DNA from 3 places in the Streptomyces rubellus genome. Region 1 is predicted to be linked to each of the others. Evidence: riboswitches for the same ligand, from Rfam matches in the RefSeq annotation. Region 1 holds a riboswitch; each other region holds the start of a gene.
What was found. A riboswitch is a leader RNA that binds a small molecule or an ion and turns the genes downstream of it on or off. The one in region 1 is predicted to bind cyclic di-AMP.
Positions count from the first base shown of each region.

Region 2: it holds a riboswitch for cyclic di-AMP, as region 1 does, so the genes downstream of both, V1L54_RS16160 (M23 family metallopeptidase) here and V1L54_RS12810 (C40 family peptidase) in region 1, are expected to answer to the same signal.
Region 3: it holds a riboswitch for cyclic di-AMP, as region 1 does, so the genes downstream of both, V1L54_RS03795 (LysM peptidoglycan-binding domain-containing protein) here and V1L54_RS12810 (C40 family peptidase) in region 1, are expected to answer to the same signal.

Region 1 covers NZ_JAZDCX010000009.1:102,801-110,584, reverse strand. The annotation lists gene V1L54_RS12825 (MurT ligase domain-containing protein) at 1-302, opposite strand, end outside; gene V1L54_RS12820 (TetR/AcrR family transcriptional regulator) at 500-1,141, opposite strand; gene V1L54_RS12815 (acyl-CoA dehydrogenase family protein) at 1,297-2,529, shown strand; cyclic di-AMP (ydaO/yuaA leader) riboswitch at 3,093-3,245, shown strand; gene V1L54_RS12810 (C40 family peptidase) at 3,250-3,723, shown strand; gene V1L54_RS12805 (CBS domain-containing protein) at 3,931-4,347, opposite strand; gene V1L54_RS12800 (MarR family winged helix-turn-helix transcriptional regulator) at 4,568-5,023, opposite strand; gene V1L54_RS12795 (hypothetical protein) at 5,153-5,536, shown strand; gene V1L54_RS12790 (S1 family peptidase) at 5,975-7,351, shown strand; gene V1L54_RS12785 (NADP-dependent succinic semialdehyde dehydrogenase) at 7,575-7,784, shown strand, end outside.
Region 2 covers NZ_JAZDCX010000012.1:96,447-104,230, forward strand. The annotation lists gene V1L54_RS16150 (M16 family metallopeptidase) at 1-979, shown strand, start outside; gene V1L54_RS16155 (M16 family metallopeptidase) at 1,048-2,418, shown strand; cyclic di-AMP (ydaO/yuaA leader) riboswitch at 2,637-2,799, shown strand; gene V1L54_RS16160 (M23 family metallopeptidase) at 2,812-3,660, shown strand; gene V1L54_RS16165 (GntR family transcriptional regulator) at 3,786-4,490, shown strand; gene V1L54_RS16170 (HPr family phosphocarrier protein) at 4,613-4,918, opposite strand; gene V1L54_RS16175 (bifunctional acetate--CoA ligase family protein/GNAT family N-acetyltransferase) at 5,065-7,784, shown strand, end outside.
Region 3 covers NZ_JAZDCX010000002.1:319,389-327,172, forward strand. The annotation lists gene V1L54_RS03785 (cytochrome P450 family protein) at 1-1,137, shown strand, start outside; gene V1L54_RS03790 (transglycosylase family protein) at 1,270-2,280, shown strand; cyclic di-AMP (ydaO/yuaA leader) riboswitch at 2,519-2,691, shown strand; gene V1L54_RS03795 (LysM peptidoglycan-binding domain-containing protein) at 2,696-3,352, shown strand; gene eno (phosphopyruvate hydratase) at 3,653-4,942, shown strand; gene V1L54_RS03805 (FtsB family cell division protein) at 5,084-5,650, shown strand; gene V1L54_RS03810 (DUF501 domain-containing protein) at 5,716-6,297, shown strand; gene V1L54_RS03815 (Ppx/GppA phosphatase family protein) at 6,294-7,250, shown strand; gene V1L54_RS29410 (hypothetical protein) at 7,295-7,432, opposite strand.

The DNA.
Region 1 (7,784 bases):
GCCGCGGTGATGCCCGCGGGCATGTTGGCGCCCAGCGCGTTGGAGACGACCGGGCCCGCGGCCCGCAGGGCCTCGGCGATCAGCCGGGTCGTGGTGGTCTTGCCGTTGGTCGCCGACACCAGGACGACGTCCAGGTTCTGCGCCAGCCGGGCCAGCAGGTCGGGATCGAGCCTGAGCGCCACCTTTCCGCCGATCACCGATCCGCTGCCCCGGCCCGCGGCTCGCGACACCGCCGCAGCGGCCTTGCCGGCCGTCACGGCCAGCTTGGACCGTGGCGGCAGCGGTTCCGTGTTCCCTGCCATCGTCCTTGTCCCTCCTTGCCCCTGGATCGGGCCTCAGCCTACCGAGGTCCGCTCCCGTCCCCGAATCGTGCCACCCGGGATGATCGCCGCAGTGCGGGACATGACGCCCGTGCGGCGCGGCGCCGTTGCGGAGGTTCCGCTTCCGCCCGTCCCGCGCGGCGGTCGCCGGGAGGGGCCGGGGAGGCCCGGCGGGAGGGTCAGAAACCGGGGCCGCCCGCCCGGTCGTCCGCCGTGGCCAGGCCGCCCCACAGCAGGTCCGCCAGCTGCCGCACCAGCCGGTCGCGGGGATAGGGCCGTTCGCGCAGCCACCAGTCACCGGCCGCGTGCATCATGCCGACGATGCCGTGGCCCCAGATGCGGGCCCGCTCCCCGCCCTCGGGCCCCAGGTCGACGCGTTCGGCGATCACCGTGGCCAGTTCCTCGCCGAGCCGCCGCAGCAGCGGGGCCGAGTGCTGGCCGACGTCGAAGCCGCGGTCCCCGCCGGGATGCTCGGCGGGGTGCATCAGGAAGCGGTAGACCTGCGGGCGGGCCTCGATGGCGGACAGGTACGTGTCCAGGGCGGCCGCCACCCGCTCGCGCCGGTCACACGGCGCGTCCAGCGCGGCCCGCAACGCGTCCACCAGGGCGTCGGTGTGCCGGACGGCCAGGGCCCGGTACAACCCGCCCTTGTCGCCGAAGTGCCGGTACAGGATGGGCTTGGTGATGCCGGCCTCGGCGGCGATGGCGTTCATCGAGGCGCCGGGCCCGTCCCGGAGCACCACGCGCTCGGCGGCCTCCAGCAGTTGCCTGCGGCGGCGTTCCGTGGCGGTGCGCTGGTCCTCCCGCTGTGTGGTCCCCATGCCCTGGTCTCCCCGTCCGCGGCCGCTCGCCGTCACCTGAGCGCAACGTAACACCCCTGGAGCGCGGTGGAGCTGTCCGGAACAGGAGGTTGACAACGGACCAGTGGGCAACATATTTCTGTTACCGCCAGTAACAACCGGGATGGAGGGCTTCCATGGGGGAGTTCGCACTCGACCTCAGCGACGACCAGAAGGCGGTACGGGACTGGGTCCACGGCTTCGCGGCCGATGTCATGCGCCCCGCCGCCGCGGAGTGGGACGAGCGCGAGGAGACCCCGTGGCCCGTCATCCAGGAGGCGGCCAAGATCGGTCTGTACTCGCTGGACTTCTACGCGCAGCAGTACTTCGACCCCACCGGCCTGGGCATCCCGGTGGTGATGGAGGAGCTGTTCTGGGGCGACGCGGGCATCGGCCTGTCGATCGTCGGCACCGCCCTGGCCGCCGTCGGCGTCCTCGCCAACGGCACCGAGGAGCAGATCGGCACCTGGATCCCGCAGATGTACGGCGACGAGAACGACGTGAGGGTCGCCGCCTTCTGCTCCTCCGAGCCGGACGCCGGCTCGGACGTCTCCGCGATGCGCACCCGCGCGGTGTACGACGAGGCCAGGGACGAGTGGGTGCTCGACGGCACCAAGACGTGGGTGACCAACGGCGGCATCGCGGGCGTCCATGTCGTCGTCGCCGTCGTCGATCCCGAACTCGGCGCCAAGGGGCACGCCTCCTTCGTCGTACCGCCGAACACCCCCGGCCTGTCCCAGGGGCAGAAGTTCAAGAAGCACGGCATCCGCGCCTCCCACACGGCCGAGGTCGTCCTGGACGGCGTCCGCGTCCCCGGCCACTGCCTGCTGGGCGGCAAGGAGAAGCTCGACGAGCGCCTCGCCCGCGCCCGCGAGAAGGCGAAGCGGGGGAAGGCCGGGGAGCGCGTGCGGAACGCCGCGATGGCCACCTTCGAGGCCTCCCGTCCGGCCGTGGGCGCCCAGGCCGTCGGCATCGCCCGCGCCGCGTACGAGGTCGCGCTGGAGTACGCCAGGACCCGGGTGCAGTTCGGCCGCCCGATCATCGACAACCAGGGCATCGCCTTCCAGCTCGCCGACATGCGCACCCGTATCGACGCCGCCCGGCTGCTGGTGTGGCGGGCCTCGTGGATGGCGGCGGCGGGCAGGCCCTTCGAGGCCGCCGAGGGCTCGATGTCCAAGCTCTTCGCCGGGGAGACGGCCAAGGCCGTCACCGCCCAGGCGATCCAGATCCTCGGCGGCAACGGCTTCACCCGGGAGTACCCGGTGGAGCGGATGCACCGGGACGCCGCCATCTACTCGATCTTCGAGGGCACCAGCGAGATCCAGCGGCTGGTCGTCGCCCGCACGATCTCGGGCATGCACATCCGCTGAACTCCGCCGGACCACCGCGGGGGCGGCGGTGGTCCGGTGACGCGGCGCGCTGTTCCCCGGGGACGCTCCGCCCCGGCAGGCGTGCCGCTCCGGGAGCGGGGCCGGGCCGTACGCGGCGCGGCCCCGTCCGCGTGCGCGTCCGGCGGACGGGTGTGGCGGCGGGGGCGCCGGAGGACATCCGGGCGGTTCCGCCCGACGGGGCGTCATATCGCCGGCGCGTGGCGTTTCCCGGGTGAATCCGCACCGGATTCACCCGACACGCGGGCAGCCGTTCGGGGTGACGGGGCTCACACGCGCCGGGTCCGCGCGGGATTCCGCCCGCCCTTTTCGCGCCTCCGGACAGCCTGTCAGAATCCCCTGTTCAAAGGTTGTTTCATGCGGTAACCAACCGGCCGGTGAAACGGTTCCGCGGCCGGGTTCCGCAGGAGTGAAGAAGTTCACAGAAAGCCTTCAGTCTTCGAAATCGCGGCGTTCTTGACGCAGTATCCGTAAGCGTTGCCAAGTCCCCGTCGCACGGCGGGGCGGTCCGGGCGGACGCCGAGTCCTGCCGCCACCCGGGCGAGAGACGAACCACAACGGATCGGCAGGAGCGGGAGACCCGAGCAAGGCGGGCCGCGTCCCACGCGGCCCTTGGGGTGAAGCCACTTCGGTGGCCGGGCAACTTCGCCGGCCCGAACCCGACAGGTCATCTTTCGCAGGCGGATGACGAAGGGTCAGTTCATGTCCGCGTACGCACGCATACCGGGACTCGCCTCCCGGGCCGCCGTCACCTCCGCCGTCACCGTGGCGACGCTGGCGGGGGCGGCACTGGTGCCGAACGCCACCCCTGAGGCCGAGGCGGCCACCCCGGCAGGCAAGGCGCTCAAGGTCGCGGCCGCCAAGAAGGGCGCGCCGTACAAGTACGGTGCCGCGGGGCCGAAGCGCTTCGACTGCTCGGGGCTCACCCAGTACTCGTACAAGAAGGCGGGCAAGAAACTGCCGCGCACCGCGGCTGCCCAGTACAACCGCAGCAAGAAGGTCTCCGTCAAGTCGCGCAAGAAGGGCGACCTGGTGTTCTTCCACTCCGGTGGCCGTGTCTACCACGTCGGCATCTATGCCGGCAGCGGAAAGATCTGGCATTCCCCGAAGCCGGGGAAGACCGTCCGGAAGGAAAAGATCTGGACCAAGAGCGTGCGGTACGGGCGGGTGAGGTAAACCGGGTCAGCCCCGGTCCGGTCCGCGGGGCCCGAGTGCCTCCGGGGGCCGGGAACGACGGCGCGCCACGGGAGACCCCCGTGGCGCGCCGTCCGGTTTTCCGGCCCCGGCGCCCGGTTCCGGAATGCGCGCCGGTCTCCTCCGGGCCACCGGTGCGCGCGGGCGCCCCGCCCGGCGGTGGCCGGACGGGGCGCGGTGCCGGCGCGGTCAGTGGTTGGGGCTGTCGGCGCTGATGTCGGCGAGCGCGGACCCCGGCTCGCGCTCCACGGCCAGGTCGCCGATGCTGACGACGCCGACCGGGTGGCCGTGGTCCACCACCGGCAGCCTCCGCACGGAGTGCTCGCGCATCAGCCGGACCGCTCGCGAGATGTCGTCGTCGGGCTCCGCGGTCACCAGCGTGTCGCTGCAGACCTCCTGCACGGGGGTGTCGCCGCCGCTGTTCTCGGCCAGCGCGCGCACCACCAGGTCGCGGTCGGTCACCACACCGCGCAGTTCGTCACCGTCGACGATCAGGATGTCGCCGATGTCGTGGTCCCGCATCAGGCGCGCCACCTCGGTCAGCGTGGCCTGCGGGGTGGCGGTGGTCGGATCGGCGGTCATGACGTCGCGGATCTTCCGGGCCATCGGAACGCTCCTCGTCTGTCGGACTCGGATGTCGGGCGAAGGCGGCGCGGACCGTGGTCACCGGTGCCGCCGCCCTTGTGCACCGGTACCCGCAACCGGGGTGGTGATGTCCGATGTGCCGCTTTGGAGGCTTTCGGTGTGCCGGGTGTTCCCCGGCTCCCCTCCCGGACGTCTCCCCGGGCTCTCCCCGCGCCCGCGCCCCCCGCTCCGCCTCGTCCTGTCACCGGGGCGAGTGGTGTTCCAGGACCCGGGCCAGCAGCCGTACCAGTTGGGCGCGCTCGTCCGGGGAGAGCCCGGTGAGCAGCTCGTCCTGTGCCCGGTCCAGGGACTCGTCGAGAAGACCCAGATGCCGTACTCCGGCGGTGGTGACCGTGACGATGTTGCGGCGGCGGTCCGCCGGGTCCGGGGAGCGCCTGACGAGGTCCCGCCCGGCGAGCTCGTTGAGTGCGGCGACGACGTCGCTGCGGTCGATCCCGCAGCGGCGGCCGAGCTCCGCCTGACTGGCCGGACCGTACTCCTCCAGCGCGGCGAGCAGGGCGTAGTGGTAGCGCCGGACGCCGGCGTCGGCGAACGCGGCCCACACCAGCCGGTGGGCGTGTGCCGTCGCCTGCGACAGGAGCCAGCTCGGTGTGTTCCGCAGCCGGGCGGGGGCGGCGTGGTAGGCCGTCGTGTCCATGCGGCGAGCGTAGCCGAGCCGGCTCATTCCGTTGGTCGCACCCACGGTGGTGCCGGATGCGGGGAGGTGGCCGCGGGCGGACGGATCCGGACTGTGACCATCGCCCGCACCGGGGTACAGGTAGGGACCATGAGCACTGTGCAGAACGAAGAGAGCGCTAGCCTCGTCGAGATCGAACTGCCCGACTGCACCGCCTCGAACGCCGCGGCCGTCTTCGCCGTACTGCGGTCGGCGTTCCCGCGGTCCCCCCAGCTGGGGGACGGCCGGGAGCGGGACGGCGGGGACGGCGGGGAGAAGCGGAGGTTCTGGGTGGGAACGGTCGACGTCAGCACGCACGGGGAGGTCGACTGCGCCCTGGAGCTGAAGGAGCCCACGGAGGCGGACATCAGCGGCAGTCCCGACTCGGTCCGGCAGGTCCAGGAGACGTTGTCCGGCTACTACGACGTCACCGCCGAGCCCCGGGTCTCCGGCGATCAGGAGGTGGAGGTAAGGCTGCGGCTCACCCAGCGGTGACCGGACCCACGAACGGCGACACCAGGGTGTCCTCCGGCCGCTGACCGGCCGGAGGGCACCCTGTTCCGTCCGCTGTCGCCCGATGCGACGAGCGGGTGACGGCGGGCCGGGCCGGCTGCCGGCCGCGGATTCCCGCTCCGTCCCGGCCCGCGGGCGCGCTGCCCGGCGGGCAGCCGCCCCGGCGGCGAACATCCCAACGTATCCCTCCCCCCGGCGCCGGACGCCGGAAGTTGTCCGGTCGTGAGTGCTCCTGAGCACCGGGCCGGACCGCCCCCGTACCTCCTGGCGGCCGGAGCGTGCGGACGGTGCGGGAGCGGCTCCCGCACCGTCCCACTCCGGCACGGACATCACCGTGGCCGCCTCGGCGGCCGTGGGTCCGTACGGCATCCCGGGCCGGTGGCTTCCCGCCGGCCAGCCCGCGCAGTGGAGGTCAGTGAGTTGAGTCACCGACGTGTGAAGAAGCGGACCGGCGCGACAGCAGGGGCGGGAGCGGTGGTCGTCGCGGCCGCGGCGATCGTGCTGCCGAACGCCAGCGCCAGCTGGAACGAGCCCGCCGGGGCCGGGCCGCGGACGCTCACCTTCGCGTCGGCCGCGCAGCTCGGTTCGACCCTCGCGGCGGACCTCGGGGCGGACGCCGCGGGCTGGTACTTCGACGACGGCGACGACCGGCTGGTGATGAACGTCCTGGACGAGGAGGCGGCCCGGGCGGCCGAGTCCCGGGGCGCCCGGGCGGTGATCGTCGAGAACAGCATGGCGGAGCTGAAGGCCGTCACCCGTACTCTGGGCGACACCGCGTCGATCCCCGGCACCGCCTGGTCGATCGACCCCAGGACCAACAAGGTCGTCGTCCTCGCCGACAGAACGGTCACCGGCGAGCGGATGGCGGCGCTGCGACAGGCCACCGGCGCACTGGACGGCACGGTGACCGTCAAGCGGTCCGCGGGCGAGTTCCGGCCCTTCACCGGGAACCGCGACGGCGTGGGCCGCGGTGAGGACGGCCGCGGTGGCGACGGCTTCGGCGAGAACGGCTTCGGGGACGACGACTCCCGGGGGAACGGCACCGGCGGCGGCGGCACCGGAAGCGTGACGGGCGGAAACGAGACGGGCGGTGCCACCGGTGGCGGCGGAGGTGCCGAGGGGGCCGGCGGAGTGGACGGCGGCGACGCCATCTTCGGCGGCGGATCGCGCTGCTCCCTCGGTTTCAACGTCACTCTCGACGGTGTCCCGGCCTTCCTGACCGCGGGCCACTGCGGCAACGCCTCGCGGACCTGGACCGCCGACGCCCGGGGCGGGGCGCCGCTGGGCACCGTCGTGGCGTCGCGGTTCCCGGTGAGCGACTTCGCGCTCGTCGTCTACGACGACCCCGCCGCCCCGGCCCCCGGCACGGTCGACCTCAAGGACGGCACCGTCCAGGAGATCACCCGGGTCGCCGAGGCGAGCGTCGGCATGCGGGTGCAGCGCAGCGGCAGTACGACAGGCCTCAGCGCGGGCACGGTCACCGGTCTGAACGCCACCGTCAACTACGGCAACGGCGACATCGTCAACGGCCTGATCCAGACCGACGTGTGCGCCGAGCCCGGCGACAGCGGCGGCGCGATGTTCTCCGGCGACGCCGCGGTGGGACTGACCTCGGGCGGCAGCGGTGACTGCACCCGGGGCGGCGAGACCTTCTTCCAGCCGGTCACCACCGCGCTGGAGGTCACCGGGGCCCAGCTCGGTGCCGGTGGCGGTGGCGGTGGCGCGGATGGCGGCATCGAGGACGGTGGCGCCGAGGCGCCCGCCGGAAACGGTTTCCGCGACCCGCGCCGGAACTGACCGCCCGCACCACCGCCCCGCCCCCCTCGCGGAACGGCGGAGCCCGGCCCCGCCCCTCAGCACGGCACGCCCCGGGAGCACCCGTCCCGTCTCCCACCCCCGGGGCGTGCCGTACGCCGTGCGCACGCCGACTGAGACCGCCGCGGACGGGTACCCGGCCCCGCGTACGTGACCGGTCGGCCGCGGGCCGCACCGCCTCCGCCGTCCTCCGAGGAGGGACCCCATGCCCATCGCGACGACCAACCCGGCCACCGGGGAGACCCTGCGGACCTTCGACGCCCTGGGACCGGAGGAGATCGAGACGCGACTGGAGCGCGCCGCCGGGGCCTTCGAGGAGTACCGCACCACCGGCTTCGGCGAGCGCGCCGGGCTGCTGCACCGGGCGGCCGACCTGCTGGAGAAGGACCGGGACGACATCGCCCGCACCGTGACC
Region 2 (7,784 bases), on a different contig from region 1:
CAACGTGCCCTACGGCACGGCCTTCGAGAAGCTGACGGCGATGGTCTACCCCGAGGGCCACCCGTACCACCACACCCCGATCGGCTCCATGGCCGACCTGGACGCCGCGTCCCTGGCGGACGCCCGGGACTTCTTCCGCACCTACTACGCGCCGAACAACGCCGTACTGGCGGTCGTCGGCGACATCGACCCGGAGCGCACCCTCGCCTGGATCGAGAAGTACTTCGGCTCCATCCCCTCCCACGACGCCAAGCGGCCGCCGCGCGACGGCACCCTGCCGGACGTCGTCGGCGAGGAGCTCCGGCAGGTCGTGCGCGAGGAGGTGCCCGCCCCGGCGCTGATGGCCGCCTACCGGCTGCCGCACGACGGCACCCGTGAGGCGGACGCCGCCGACCTGGCGCTGACCGTGCTCGGCGGGGGCGAGTCCTCCCGCCTCCACAACCGGCTGGTCCGCCGGGACCGCACCGCCGTCACCGCGGGCTTCGGCATGCTGCGGCTGTCGGGCGCCCCCTCGATGGGCTGGCTGGACGTCAAGTTCTCCGGCGGTGCCGAGGCCGCCGACATCGAGCGGGCCGTGGACGAGGAGCTGGCCCGGTTCGTCGCCGAGGGCCCCACCCCCGAGGAGATGGAGCGGGCCCAGGCGCTGCTGGAGCGCGAATGGCTGGACCGGCTGGCCACGGTCGGCGGCCGCGCCGACGAGCTGTGCCGGTACGCCGTGCTGTTCGGCGACCCCCAGCTCGCCCTGACCGCGGTGGAGCGGGTGCTGCGGGTCACCGCCGAGGAGGTGCGCCAGGTGGCCGCCGCCCGGCTGCGTCCCGACAACCGCGCGGTGCTGGTCTACGAGCCCGTCGGGGCGACCGCGCCCGACACCGCGGCGGAGGTCGCCGACGGTGCCACCGTCTCCGGTACCGCCGCCGACGCGTCCGCCGCCGGTACCGCCTCCGCCGACACCGCCACCGACGAGGAGACCGCTCAGTGAGCGACGCCACCGCCCAGTCCGCCCGGTCCGCCGGCGCCTCCCCGGAGCAGTCCGGGAACGGCGTGTCGATGGACTTCCACCCCCAGCCCGCCGGCGGGCAGCCCAGGCCCTGGGCGTTCCCCGCCCCCGAGCGCGGCGAGCTGTCCAACGGCCTGACCGTGCTGCGCTGCCACCGGCCCGGCCAGAAGGTCGTCGCGGTCGAGGTCAACCTGCCGGCCCCGCTGGACGCCGAGCCCCGGGACCGGGAGGGGGTCGCCGCGATCATGGCCCGGGCGCTGAGCGAGGGCACCGACAAGCACAGCGCCGAGGAGTTCGCCGCCGAGCTGGAGCGCTGCGGGGCCACCTTGGACGCGCACGCCGACCACCCCGGGGTGCGGGTCTCGCTGGAGGTCCCGGCCTCCCGGCTGACCAGGGCGCTCGGCCTGCTCGCCGACGCGCTGCGCGCCCCCGCCTTCCCCGCCGGCGAGGTCGAGCGGCTGGTGCGCAACCGGCTGGACGAGATCCCGCACGAGCTGGCCAACCCCGCCCGCCGGGCGGCCATCGCCCTGTCGAAGGAGCTGTTCCCGGAGGACTCCCGGCTCTCCCGGCCCCGCCAGGGCTCCCAGGAGACCATCGAGGGCATCGACGCCGCGGCGGTGCGCGCCTTCTACGAGGCGCACGTACGGCCCTCGACCGCCACCGCCGTGGTGGTCGGCGACTTCACCGGGGTGGACCTGGACGCCGCCCTCGCCGACACTCTCGGCGCCTGGACCGGCACCGCCGCCGAGCCCCGGCCGATGCCGCCGATCACCGCGGACGACACCGGCCGGGTGGTGATCGTGGACCGCCCCGGCGCGGTGCAGACCCAGCTGCTCATCGGCCGGACCGGCCCCGACCGGCACGACAGCGTCTGGCCCGCGCAGGTGCTCGGCACGTACTGCCTGGGCGGCACCCTGACCTCCCGCCTGGACCGGGTGCTGCGCGAGGAGAAGGGCTACACCTACGGGGTGCGGGCCTTCGCCCAGGTGCTGCGCTCGGCCCCCGGCGGTACGGGCGCCTCCCTGCTGGCCGTCAGCGGCTCGGTGGCCACCGATGTGACCGGGCCCGCGCTGGCCGACCTCTGGCAGGTGCTGCGCACCCTGGCGGAGGAGGGGCTCACCGACGAGGAGCGGGACACCGCCGTGCAGAACCTGGTGGGAGTGGCCCCGCTGCGCTACGAGACGGCGGCGGCCGTCGCGGGCACCCTCGCCGACCAGGTGGAACAGCACCTTCCCGACGACTACCAGGCGCGGCTGTACGCCCGGCTCGCCGAGACGGGCACCGTGGAGGCCACGGCGGCGGTGGTCGCCGCCTTCCCCGCGGACCGTCTGGTGACCGTGCTGGTGGGGGACGCCGCACAGATCGCCGAGCCGGTGCGCGAGCTGGGGGTCGGGGAGGTGACCGTCGTCACGGACCAGTGACCGGCGGCACCGCGACGGACGGGACATCTCGGGACGTCTGCCGGGGGCCCCTTGTGTGGTTGCCACACAAGGGGCCCTCGGCGTGTCTGTTTTGACCCCTTATGGCGTAAGCGGCGTGTGTCATGCGTGACAAAGCCACTGATTTGCTTGTTCGCTCAAACTTGTCTGTTTAGCGTCGTTTCCGCTGCCCGTCAGAAGCGTCCGCGACCGCGGCCGACGGTCAGCACTCGCCGAGTCCCCCGCCAGGGGGAGCCGGGGACCCACCCTCCGCGCCGACCGCGTGCGAGGTGCCCCACCGGGGTGAATCGGGCCACGCGCCCGTAGGAGACCTTCCTGCTCCGAACCCGTCAGCTAACCCGGTAGGCGACAAGGAAGGAAAGGAGCACGCCGTCCATGGCGTTCAACCGTGCCACCGGGCAGTTCACCGACAGGCTCACCGAGCGGATCACCGGTCTGACCGGGAGGCTCACCGGCGGAGCCCCGCTCTCCGCCCGCGCCGTGCGCACCGGCGCCGGCCTCGCGGGGGCCGCCGCCCTCGCCGCCACCGGCGTGGTCGGCACCCTCGCCACCCCCGCCGCCGCCGCGTCCGACGGGACGCCCAGGACCTACGCCCTGGGCTACGTCCAGGCAGTGGCCGTCGGCGACACGATCGCCGACGACGTCAGGGCCCAGGCCGAGGCCCAGCGGCGCGCGGCCGACGCCTCCCGCGAGCGTGCCGGGGCCGCCGGGTCCGCCGAGGACGCTTCGGCCACCCGGGCGGCCGCGAAGGAGCGCGCCGCGAAGGAGCGTGCGGCGGACCGCAGTGCCGACCGCACCGCCCAGCGGCGCGCGGCGAGCGGCTACACGGCCCCGTACGAGGGCGCGCGCACCACCACCCCCTACAAGGCGTCCGGCACCGCCTGGTCCTCCGGCAGCCACAGCGGCATCGACTTCCCCGTCCCCACCGGCACCGCCATCCGCTCCGTCGGCCCGGGCACCGTGGTGACGGCCGGCTGGGGCGGCGCGTACGGCAACCAGGTCGTCATCCGCCACAAGGACGGCCGCTACACCCAGTACGCGCACCTGTCCTCGCTGGGCGTCGCGCCGGGGCAGTCGGTCGGCGCCGGGGACCGGATCGGCCTGTCCGGCAGCACCGGCAACTCCACCGGCCCGCACCTGCACTTCGAGGCGCGCACCGGCGCCGACTACGGCTCGGACATCGACCCGATCGCCTACCTGCGCTCCAAGGGCATCGGCGTCTGATCCGCTCCGCCCCGCCGCATCTTTTACGCCTGTTTTCCACCGGGCATCGGAAATTCCGTTCCGGTGGAATACAGTTCGACTCTGCGGAACATCGCGAACGCGGAGACGACGGCGGAGGTCGGCCCATGCGCATTTCGGCGCACATGGTGTGCACTGCGGTCCGCGACGACATCGTCTCCGGTGCTTTTCCGCCCGGGGCGCGGCTCACCGAGGAACTGCTCGCCAGACGCTACGGCGTCTCGCGGGTCCCGGTGCGCGAGGCGCTGCGCACCCTGGAGTCCGAGGGCTTCGTGACCACCCGGCGGCACGCGGGCGCCTGCGTCGCCGAGCCCACCGAGCAGGAGGCCGCCGACCTGCTGGACCTCCGCGCCCTGCTGGAGCCGCTGGGCACCGCCCGTGCGGCCCAGCGGCGCACCGAGGCGCAGCTGAGGGTGCTGCGCGGGCTGGTCCGGCTGGGCCAGCAGCGGGCCGAGCGCGGGCAGTTGTCCGACCTGCGGGCGCTGGGGGACTGGTACCACGAGACGCTGGCCCAGGCATCCGGCAGCCCCACCCTGGCCACTCTGCTCACCCAGCTCCGCCGCAAGATCGCCTGGGTGTACGCCGCGGAGCCCCCGCTGCGGGCGACCGCCGTCTGGCGGGAGCACGGCGCCGTCGTCGACGCGGTGGCCCGCGGCGACGCGGAACGGGCGCGGGCGCTGGCGGCCGCGCATGTGGAGCGCTCGGTCGCCCTCCGCCGCGAACAGCGGCCGGTGGCCGTGCGCCGGTCCCGCCAGAAAGGTGCCGTGAGAAAGACGAAACACACCGTAAACACGGGCGGCGATAATTCGTAACAGGATTCGTATACGCCGGGGAAACAGGCCGGAGAATTCCTGTCCGATTCTCCCGGGTGTACCGGAAGGCGGTGGAGTGGGTAACTCAACCGCCTTCGCGTGCCGATGTCTCCGGACCGGACTCAGACGGTTTCGGGAAGTTCCCCGAGCCCCTCGGAAACCAGTCTCGCCAGCCGGTCCAGGGCCGCCTCGGCGTCCCCGTCGTCGTGACCGTCACCGTCACCGGATCCGGAGGCCAGCACGATCTCGTCACCGCCCCGCGCGCCCAGGCCCAGCACCGCGAGCATCGACACGGCGCTGACCGGCTCACCGCCGGGCCTGGCCACGGTGACGGGGACGCCGGCGGAGGCGGCGGCGCGTACGAAGATCGCGGCGGGGCGGGCGTGCAGGCCCTCGGCCCAGCCGACGGTGACACGGCGCTCGGCCATGGTGGTCGCCCTTCGGTGGGGAGCAGCTGTCCGGATCAGCTTCGCACAGCCGGCCGCCGCCGCAACGCCGCCGCCGGCCCGTACGGCGGACCCGTACCGCCACCGCGGACCGGAACGCCCGGGGCACGAGTGACTAGGCTGGCCCCATGCGGACGCCGACCGAGGAGCCTGCCTACCCCGCCCACTGGGAGGCCGACGTGGTGCTGCGCGACGGCGGCACGGCCCGGATCCGGCCCATCACCCCCGAGGACGCCGACCGTCTGGTCAGGTTCTACGAGCAGGTCTCCGACCAGTCGAAGTACTACCGCTTCTTCGCCCCCTATCCCCACCTCTCCGACCGCGACGTACGCCGCTTCACCCACCACGACCACGTCGACCGGGTCGGACTGGCCGCCGTCGTCGGCGGCGAGTTCATCGCCACCGTCCGCTACGACCGCATCGACCACCTGGGCCGTCCCGCCTCGCTGCCCGCCGACGAGGCCGAGGTCGCCTTCCTGGTCCGCGACGACCACCAGGGCCGCGGCGTGGGCTCCGCCCTCCTGGAGCACATCGCCGCCTGCGCCCGGGAGCGCGGGGTGCGCCGCTTCGTCGCCGAGGTGCTGCCCGCCAACGTGAAGATGGTCAAGGTCTTCACGGACGCGGGCTACGCCCAGAAGCGCACCTTCGAGGACGGCACGGTCCACCTCACCTTCGGCATCACGCCGACCGAGCAGTCCCTGGCGGTCATGCGGGCCCGCGAGCAGCGCGCCGAGGCCCGCTCCGTGCAGCGGCTGCTGTCCCCCGCCTCGGTCGCCGTCATCGGGGTCAGCCGCATCTCCCGCGGTGCCGGGCGCACCGTCCTGGCGAGCCTGCGCGCGGCGGGCTTCACCGGCCGCGTCTACGCCGTCAACCGCGCCTTCCTGCCCCAGACGGCCGAGATCGGCTCGGTGCCCGCGCACCGCTTCGTGCACGAGATCCCCGAGCCCGTCGACCTGGCCGTCGTCGCGGTGCCCGCCGAGGAGGTGCCCGGGGTCGTCGCCGAGTGCGGCGCGCGGGGGGTGCGGGGCCTGGTCGTCCTCTCCGCGGACTTCGGCCGCGAGGAGCAGCGCGAGCTGGTCCGGCAGGCACGCTCGTACGGCATGCGCATCATCGGCCCCAACGCCTTCGGGGTGATCAACACCGCCCCCGGGATCCGGCTCAACACCACCCTGTCGCCGCGGACCCCCGAGCCCGGGCGCATCGGGCTGTTCACCCAGTCCGGGGCCATCGGCATCGCCGTGCTGGACGCCCTGCACCGCCGCGGCCGGGGGCTGGTGGGCGTCTCCACCTTCGTCTCCGCCGGGAACCGCGCCGACGTCTCCGGCAACGACGTGCTCCAGTACTGGGACGACGACCCGGACACCGACGTCGTCCTGATGTACCTGGAGTCCTTCGGCAACCCCCGGAAGTTCAACAGGCTGGCCCGGCGCACCGCCGCCCGCAAGCCGATCGTCGTGGTCAAGGGCGCCCGGCACAGCGCCAGCGTCCCGCCGCCCGGCCACGCCGTGCCCGCCGGACGCACCCCCGACGCCACGGTCTCCTCGCTGCTGCGGCAGGCCGGGGTGATCCGCGTCGACACCGTCACCGAACTCATCGACACCGGCGTGCTGCTGGCCGCCCAGCCGCTGCCCGCGGGCCCGCGGGTGGGCATCCTCGGCAACGCCGAGTCGCTGTGCCTGCTCACCTACGACGCCTGTCTGGCCCGGGGGCTGCGTCCGCGGCTCGCCACCGGCCTGACCACCGAGGCCGCCCCCGGGGACTTCCGCGCCGCGCTGCGCGCCGCGCTCGCCGATCCGGCCACCGACGCCGTCGTGGTCGCCGCGATCCCCCGGGTGGAGGGGGCCGAGGAGGACTGGGGGGCGGCCGAGCTGGCCGCGGCACTGCACGAGGCCGGCTCGCCCGCCGACGCCCCCGCCGGGGCCTCCGAGACCCCCGAGACCTCCGACGGCGCCGCCCCCGGCGGCCCCGCCAAGCCGGTGGCCGTGGTCCATCTGGCCATCGAGGGGCTGGACGCCGCCCTGGCCGAGCACGGCCTGCCCGCCTACCCCGCCCCCGAACGCGCCGTGGGCGCCCTGGCGGAGGCCGTCCGCTACGCCCGGTGGCGGCGCGAGGCCGCCGCGCCGGGCCGGGTCCCCGAGTACGAGGACATCGACGAGCCGGCCGCCTCCGCCGTACTGGACCGCGCCCTGGACCGCCGCCCCGAGCGGGACCGCGAGACGCACCGCAGCACACCGCTGACCCGCGAGGAGGCGGCCGAACTGCTGCGGCACTACGGCATCGCGGTACGGCCCGCCCTGCCCGCCCCCGACGCGGACGCCGCCGCGGCGGCCGCGCGGCGGCTCGGCTACCCCGTGGCGCTGAAGACCACCGCCCCGCATCTGCGCCACCGCGCCGACCTGGGCGGCGTACGGCTGGACATCGCCGACGAGACCGGCCTGCGGCACGCCTGGGACGAGCTGACCGGGCAGCTCGGCAGCCCCGCCGAACTGCGCCCCGTGGTCCAGGCCATGGCCCGGCGCGGGGTGGACACCGTCGTCCAGGCCACCGTGGACCCGGCCATCGGCGCGGTGCTCTCCTTCGGGCTCGCCGGACCACCCTCCGAACTGCTGGGCGACACCGCCCACCGGCTCGTCCCCGCCACCGACCGGGACGCCGCGGAACTGGTGCGCGCCATCCGCTCCGCGCCGGTGCTGTTCGGCTGGCGCGGGGCCCAGCCGGTGGACACCGCCGCCCTGGAGGAGCTGCTGCTGCGGGTGTCCCGGCTGGTGGACGAGCACCCCGGGATCGTCTCCGTCGACCTGGAACCGGTGGTCGTCGCCGCCTCGGGCCTGGCCGTCCTGGACGCGGC
Region 3 (7,784 bases), on a different contig from region 1:
CTGCCCAGCGGGGTGGAGGCATGGCTGGTGACCCGGTACGCCGACGCGCGCGAGACGCTGGCCGACCCGCGGCTGAGCAAGAACCCCGCCCGCCACAGCGAGACCGCGCACGGCCGGGGGAAGATCGGCATCCCGGGGGAGCGCAGCGCGAACCTGATGACGCATCTGCTCAACATCGACCCGCCCGACCACACCCGGCTGCGCCGGCTGGTGTCCAAGGCGTTCACCCCGCGCCGGGTGGCGGCCTTCGAGCCGCGGGTGCGGGAGCTGGCCGACCGGCTCGTCGACGGCTTCTCGGGGCGCGGAAGCGCCGACCTCATCCACGAGTTCGCCTTCCCGCTGCCCATCCACGCCATCTGCGACCTGCTCGGCGTCCCCGCCGAGGACCAGGACGACTTCCGCGACTGGGCGGGCATGATGATCCGCCACGACCGCGGGCCGCGCGGCGGGGTGGGCCGGGCGGTGAAACGGATGCGCGCGTATCTGGCCGAGCTGATCCACCGCAAGCGCGGCGAACCGGGCGACGACCTGATCTCCGGACTGATCCGGGCGAGCGACCACGGCGAGCACCTGACGGAGAACGAGGCCGCCGCGATGGCCTTCATCCTGCTGTTCGCCGGGTTCGAGACCACCGTGAACCTCATCGGCAACGGCACCTACGCCCTGCTGCGCCATCCGGAGCAGCGGCGGCTCCTGCAGGACGCGCTGGCCGCCGGGGACACCGGGCTGCTGGAGAGCGCGGTGGAGGAGCTGCTGCGCTACGACGGGCCGGTGGAACTGGCCACCTGGCGGTTCGCCACCGAGCCGCTGGAGCTCGGCGGGCAGCGCGTCGAGGCCGGCGACCCGGTACTGGTGGTGCTGGCGGCCGCCGACCGCGACCCGGAGAGGTTCGCTCACCCGGATGTACTGGACCTTACACGTAGTGACAACCAGCATCTCGGCTACGGGCACGGCATCCACTACTGCCTGGGGGCGCCGCTGGCCCGGCTGGAGGGACGGATCGCGCTGTCCGCCCTGCTGGGGCGCCTCCCTGACCTGCGGCTCGCGGCGGAACCGCCCGAATTGCGGTGGCGCGGCGGCCTGATCATGCGTGGACTGCGGGCGCTCCCGGTGGAGTTCGAACCGGTACACTGGTGACACAGTGTCACTTACGTGACCTACACGTGATCTACGCGACACTGGCTTGTGATGATCCGTCTCGGGCGCTACGTTCTGCCGTCAACAACCCGCAGAACCTTTCTGTCTCCCCACGTACGAGAGGCCCCACACATGCTCTCCGGGACCGGTAAGCACCGCCGCCCCCGTCAGGCCCCCGCCGCGTTCGTCACGGCGGGGATGACCGGCGCGGGAATCGCCATACCCCTCCTCGGCGCCTCGGGCGCCCAGGCAGCCGACCTCGACACCTGGGACCGGGTCGCACAGTGCGAGAGCGACGGCCTGTGGAGCGCCGACACCGGCAACGGCTACTACGGCGGCCTCCAGCTCACCCAGAAGCTCTGGAAGGAGTACGGCGGCCTGTCCTACGCCGACCGTCCCGACCTGGCCAGCCGCAGCCAGCAGATCGCGATAGCCGAGAAGATCCTCGCGGACCGGGGGCCGGAGGCCTGGCCCGGCTGCGGCATCAACGCCGGACTGCGCTACGACACCACCGGTGAGGCCCCGGCCATCGCCCCCGAGAACTACCTGCCCGGCGAGCAGCCCGCCTCCCCGTCGGCCCCCGCCGTCGAGAAGAGCGCGGACGACGCCCCGGAGAAGACCGGGAAGGCCGAGAAGGCCGAGAAGGCCGAGAAGAGCGAGAAGGCCGAGAAGGCCGAGAAGAGCGAGAAGGCCGAGAAGGCCGAGAAGAGCGAGAAGGCCGACGGGAAGGCCGACGGGAAGGCGGACGACTCCGCCGACGGGGCGGCCGTCGAGAGCCCCGGGCCGGAGGCGGCCGAGGAGTCCGGGGAGGCCGGTACGGACCCGGCCGCCGGAGCCGAGGGCGCGGAGGGCGCCGGCCCGGCGGAGGGCGCCGGGAAGCACCGCGGCGAGCGCGACCCGCTCGAGCTGGAACTGGAGCGGCAGGCGGGCGCCGGGGAGACGGCCGACCGCTCCGACGCGGCCACCGCGGGAGGCCAGGAGAGCCTCACCGCCGGGGACTACCTCGTGCAGCCGGGGGACTCGCTCGTGCGGATCGCCCAGCAGCACGAGCTGAGCTGGAGCGAGCTGTACGAGTCCAACAAGGACGTCCTCGGTGAGAACCCGGACCTGATCGTGCCGGGGCAGGGGATCGAGCTCGACTGAGCCCGCGGGATGACCCTTCCGGACCAATTCCGGGGCCTTGCGGCGTGTCCTCGCTGTCCGGCCTAATGCCGGCCCCCTGACCTGCGTACTCCACCATTCTGGCCGTCAGGAAGGGTGACGGAATGGGTTCTGACATGTTTTGAGGTATTTGCCCGGGTGTGCTTACGGTCTACTCGCTCGCGACCGCGAGTGCCACCGACCGCAGCGCCGAATCCTGCCGGCGGCCGGTGGGGTAGTCGTCGCGTCAGCGCCGCTGGCAGGAGCGGGGGAACCAGGTAGGCGCCGCCGTGGGCGCACCGCGCCCACGGCGGCTTGGGGTGAAGCCGGTACGGGGACGCCCGTCCCCGTCCGGCCGGGCTGCTCACGGCCCGAACCCGACAGCTCACCTCGCAGGCGTCGGTGAGTAGGGACGTTCATGCTGTTCACCGCCAAGGGTCACGACAGCCGTACCGTCAAGGCCGTGCGTGCGGCCGCCCTGACCGGCGCCGCGGGCGCCGCCATCGCCGTTCCGCTGGCGGGTGCCCAGGGCGCCGCCGCGGCGTCCGTGGACACCTGGGACCGGGTCGCCGAGTGCGAGAGCAGCGGCAACTGGTCCATCAACACCGGCAACGGCTACTACGGCGGACTGCAGTTCTCGCAGTCCAGCTGGGAGGCCGCGGGCGGGACCCGGTACGCGCCGCGTGCCGATCTGGCCACCAGAGAGCAGCAGATCGCCGTCGCCGAGCGGCTGCTGGCCATGCAGGGGCCGCGGGCCTGGGGCTGCGCGGACGAGGGCGGGCTCACCGCCGGCGGTCCCCGGGCGCAGGTGAACCCGGACGGCGGGGACGGGACCGGAACCGGGGTCCGGGTCGATGCCCGGACCGGTGTCCAGGGCGGCGCCCGGGCCGGGGCGGAGAGCGGGGCCGGCTCCGCCGCGGACGAGGCCAGTGCCTACGCCGTGCGGCCGGGCGACACCCTGCGGGAGATCGCCGCCGCCCACGGCACCACCTGGCAGCGGCTCTACGAGGCCAACCGGGACGTGGTCGGCGACGACCCCGACCTGATCTTCCCGGGCCAGCAGCTCAGGGTCTGAGTCCGGGCCCGTCACCCGGCGGATCCGGCCCGGTGCGGCGCGTCACCGCTCTTGCGGAGGGCGCGCCGTATCGGGTTTATTTACTTCGGAAACAAAATGGTGCCGTTCCCTGTCGAGCCGGTGTTTCCGCAGTCTTCGGCGTGTCTTCGGCGCGTCTTCGCCGACCGTTCGGCCGTACGGCGCGGACTCCCGGCGAGGTGGTGCCGCGGGGCGGATAGGCTCAGGGGCGGCAACCCCGCAGACACCTCGGTCCGGCACTCCGGCCGGACACCCAGCCAGACACACACGAAGGAGACCCCCGTGCCGTCCATCGACGTCGTAGTGGCCCGCGAGATCCTCGACTCGCGAGGCAACCCCACGGTCGAGGTCGAGGTCGGCCTCGACGACGGCAGCACCGGCCGCGCGGCCGTCCCGTCCGGTGCCTCGACCGGCGCCTTCGAGGCCCTGGAACTGCGCGACGGCGACAAGGGCCGCTACGGGGGCAAGGGCGTCGAGAAGGCGGTCCTCGCCGTCATCGAGCAGATCGGCCCGGAGCTGGTCGGCTACGACGCCACCGAGCAGCGCCTGATCGACCAGGCGATGTTCGACCTGGACGCCACCCCGGACAAGTCCTCGCTCGGCGCCAACGCCATCCTCGGCGTCTCGCTGGCCGTCGCCCACGCCGCCTCCGAGGCGTCCGACCTGCCGCTCTTCCGCTACCTCGGCGGGCCGAACGCGCACCTGCTGCCGGTCCCGATGATGAACATCCTCAACGGCGGCTCGCACGCCGACTCCAACGTGGACATCCAGGAGTTCATGATCGCGCCGATCGGCGCCGAGTCCTTCTCCGAGGCCCTGCGCTGGGGCACCGAGGTCTACCACACCCTCAAGAAGGTGCTGAAGGAGCGCGAGCTGTCCACCGGCCTGGGCGACGAGGGCGGCTTCGCCCCGAACCTCGGCTCCAACCGCGAGGCGCTCGACCTCATCCTGGAGGCGATCAAGCAGGCCGGTTACACCCCCGGCCAGGACATCGCCCTCGCCCTGGACGTCGCCGCCTCCGAGTTCCACAAGGACGGTCGTTACGTCTTCGAGGGCCAGGAGCGCACCGCCTCCCAGATGACCGACTACTACGCCGAGCTGGTCGAGGCGTACCCGCTGGTCTCCATCGAGGACCCGCTGTTCGAGGACGACTGGGACGGCTGGAAGACCATCACCGAGCGCCTCGGCGACAAGGTCCAGCTCGTCGGTGACGACCTGTTCGTCACCAACCCCGAGCGCCTGGCCCGCGGCATCGAGGAGGGCGCCGCCAACGCCCTGCTGGTGAAGGTCAACCAGATCGGCTCCCTCACCGAGACCCTGGACGCCGTCGAGCTGGCCCAGCGCAGCGGCTTCAAGTGCATGATGTCCCACCGCTCCGGCGAGACCGAGGACGTCACCATCGCCGACCTGGCCGTCGCCACCAACTGCGGCCAGATCAAGACCGGCGCCCCGGCCCGCTCCGAGCGCGTCGCCAAGTACAACCAGTTGCTGCGCATCGAGGAGATCCTCGACGACGCGGCGGTGTACGCCGGACGCTCGGCGTTCCCGCGGTTCCGCTCCGCGGACCGGTGAGCCGCCGGTGAGCCGCCGGTAGGAACAGCCGCGCCGGGCACCGCCCCCGCCCTCCCGCCGGCACCGTCCCGTACGGTGGCGGGAGGGCGGGGGCACACGTCCGTGCGACGACCGCGCACGGAGCAGGACAGGGGAGGCGAGGTGGCCGCGGAACGGGAGCGGTTCTCCACCGCGACCAGACTCAGGGCGCTGGGCACCCAGGCGGCGGAGCGCGTCTACCGGGCGCAGCACCGCCGGATGCGCGCTCCGCGGCGCAGCAGGCTGACCGGCCGCGCCGCGCTCCTCGTCCTCGTGCTGTGCTCGCTCGTCGTCGTCCTCGCCTACCCGATGCGGCAGTACGTCTCGCAGCGCGCGGAGATAGCCGAGCAGCGCCGCCTGGTCGAGGAGAAGCGCGAGCGCGTCGAGCGGCTGCGCGACGAGAAGGCCCGCTGGCAGGATCCCGCCTATGTGGAGCGGATGGCCCGCGAGCGCCTGCTCTACCTGCGCCCCGGCGAGACCGGCTTCCTCCTGCCGGAGGGCACGGCCGGCACGGGCCGGGAGCGGGACCGGGAGGACGACGGGTCCTCCCGCGCCCGGCGCTCCTCCGACGGCCGGGAGACGGCCCCCGGCCGGTCCTGGCACCGGCGGCTGTGGGAGGGCCTGGACGCGGCGGACGCCGGGATCGCCGAGGGTCCCGGGGGTCGGCCGCCCGACACCGGCCGCCCCTGACCGCCCGCGCCCGCCCCCGCTCCGGCCCCTTCCGACGTCCGACGCCCGCCACCCTTCGAGGAACCATGGAAACGCCCCCGCCCCGCACTCCGCCCACCGCGCCCACCGAGACCGACACCGAGGCCTTCCGACGGCAGCTCGGCCGCCCGCCGCGCGGCCTGCGCGCCATCGCGCACCGCTGCCCCTGCGGCCTGCCCGACGTGGTGGAGACGGCGCCCCGGCTGGAGGACGGCACGCCCTTCCCGACGACGTACTACCTCACCTGCCCGCGCGCGGCCTCCGCGATCGGCACGCTGGAGGCCGAGGGCGTGATGCGGGAGATGACCGAGCGGTTGCGGACCGACCCGGAGCTGGCCGCGGCCTACCGCCGGGCGCACGAGGACTACCTCGCCCGCCGGGACGCCATCGAGGTGCTGGCGGGCTTCCCCAGCGCGGGCGGGATGCCCGACCGGGTCAAGTGCCTGCACGTCCTGGTGGCCCACTCGCTGGCCGCCGGACCGGGCGTCAACCCGCTGGGTGACGAGGCGATCGCCATGCTGCCCGAGTGGTGGCGCAAGGGGCCGTGCGTGTCCGCGGCCGGGCCGGAGGACGGGACCGGGGACCGCGGGGCCGGGCAGTCGGCCGGAGGACAGGGGAGCACCGCATGACCAGGGTCGCCGCCGTCGACTGCGGTACGAACTCCGTCCGGCTGCTGGTGGCCGATCTCGACCCGGCCACCGGCACCCTGACCGACCTCGACCGCCGTATGACCGTCGTCCGGCTCGGCCAGGGCGTGGACCGCACCGGGCGGCTGGCCCCCGAGGCGCTGGAGCGCACCTTCGCGGCCTGCCGCGAGTACGCGGAGGCGATCCGCGCCCACGGCGTCACCCCCGAGCGCGTCCGCTTCGTCGCCACCTCGGCCTCGCGCGACGCCGAGAACCGGGACGAGTTCGTGCGCGGGGTGGTGGACATCCTGGGCACCGGGCCCGAGGTGATCACCGGCGACGAGGAGGCCGCGCTGTCCTTCACGGGCGCCACCCGCGAGCTGACCGGCGGCATGCGCCTGCCCCGGCCGTACCTGGTGGTGGACATCGGCGGCGGCTCCACCGAGTTCGTGGTGGGCGACGACGCGGTGCGGGCCGCCCGCAGCGTGGACATCGGCTGCGTGCGGCTGACCGAACGCCACCTGCTGCGGGACGGCTCGATCGCCGACCCTCCCGCCCCCGGGCAGCTCGCCGCGCTGCGTGCCGACATCGACGCCGCCCTCGACCTCGCGGAGAGGACCGTCCCGCTGCGCGAGGCCCGCACCCTGGTGGGGCTGGCGGGCTCGGTCACCACCGTCGCCGCCGTCGCCCTGGACCTGCCGGAGTACGACCCGGCGGCCATCCACCACTCCCGGATCCCCGCCGCGCGGGTCGCCGCGGTCACCGACCGCCTGCTGGCCGCCACCCACGCCGAGCGTGCCGCGATCCCGGTGATGCACCCGGGCCGGGTGGACGTGATCGGCGCGGGCGCCCTGATCCTGCGGGCGGTCATGGAGCGGACCGGGCTGGCCGAGGTCGTGGTGAGCGAGCACGACATCCTGGACGGCATCGCCTGGAGCGTGCTGGGCGAGGTGTGAGGGTGCCGGCGGACCCGGCCCGCCCGGCACCCGTCACCGCCGGGTCAGGGCCGGGGCGCCACCGCCCCGGAACCGTCCGGCGCCTTCCCCAGCACGTGCCTGCGGCCCCAGGCGCCGAGCACGACGCTGCTGCGGACGGCCGAGGAGCAGGGTGTCAGCGCCGAACTCCTGCTTCCGTACATGCGGCTGATGGAGCGGCGGCTCGCCGACGGACACGGCGACGAGGACGACACGGGGGTGATCGACCTGCTGCCGGGCTGACCGCCCCGGAGACGTGGGGAGGGTGGCCCGGGCCGACGGCCACGGGCCCCGCCGGAAAGCTTCGTGAAGTTCTTCACAAGGAAAACCGCGTGAGCCGTCCACGTTACGGGCCGGTAGGCCGAATTCCGGGTGGCCGGGGCCGGGAGGGGGCGTTTCGGGGTCGTTACGGTGCCGTCCCCGTGGAGGTCCGGCACATTGCCCGCCACTGTCCTCGACATGAGACATCGCAGCTCACAGAGGGGGTGCGGAGCCTTGGGAGGCTTGATGCCCCAC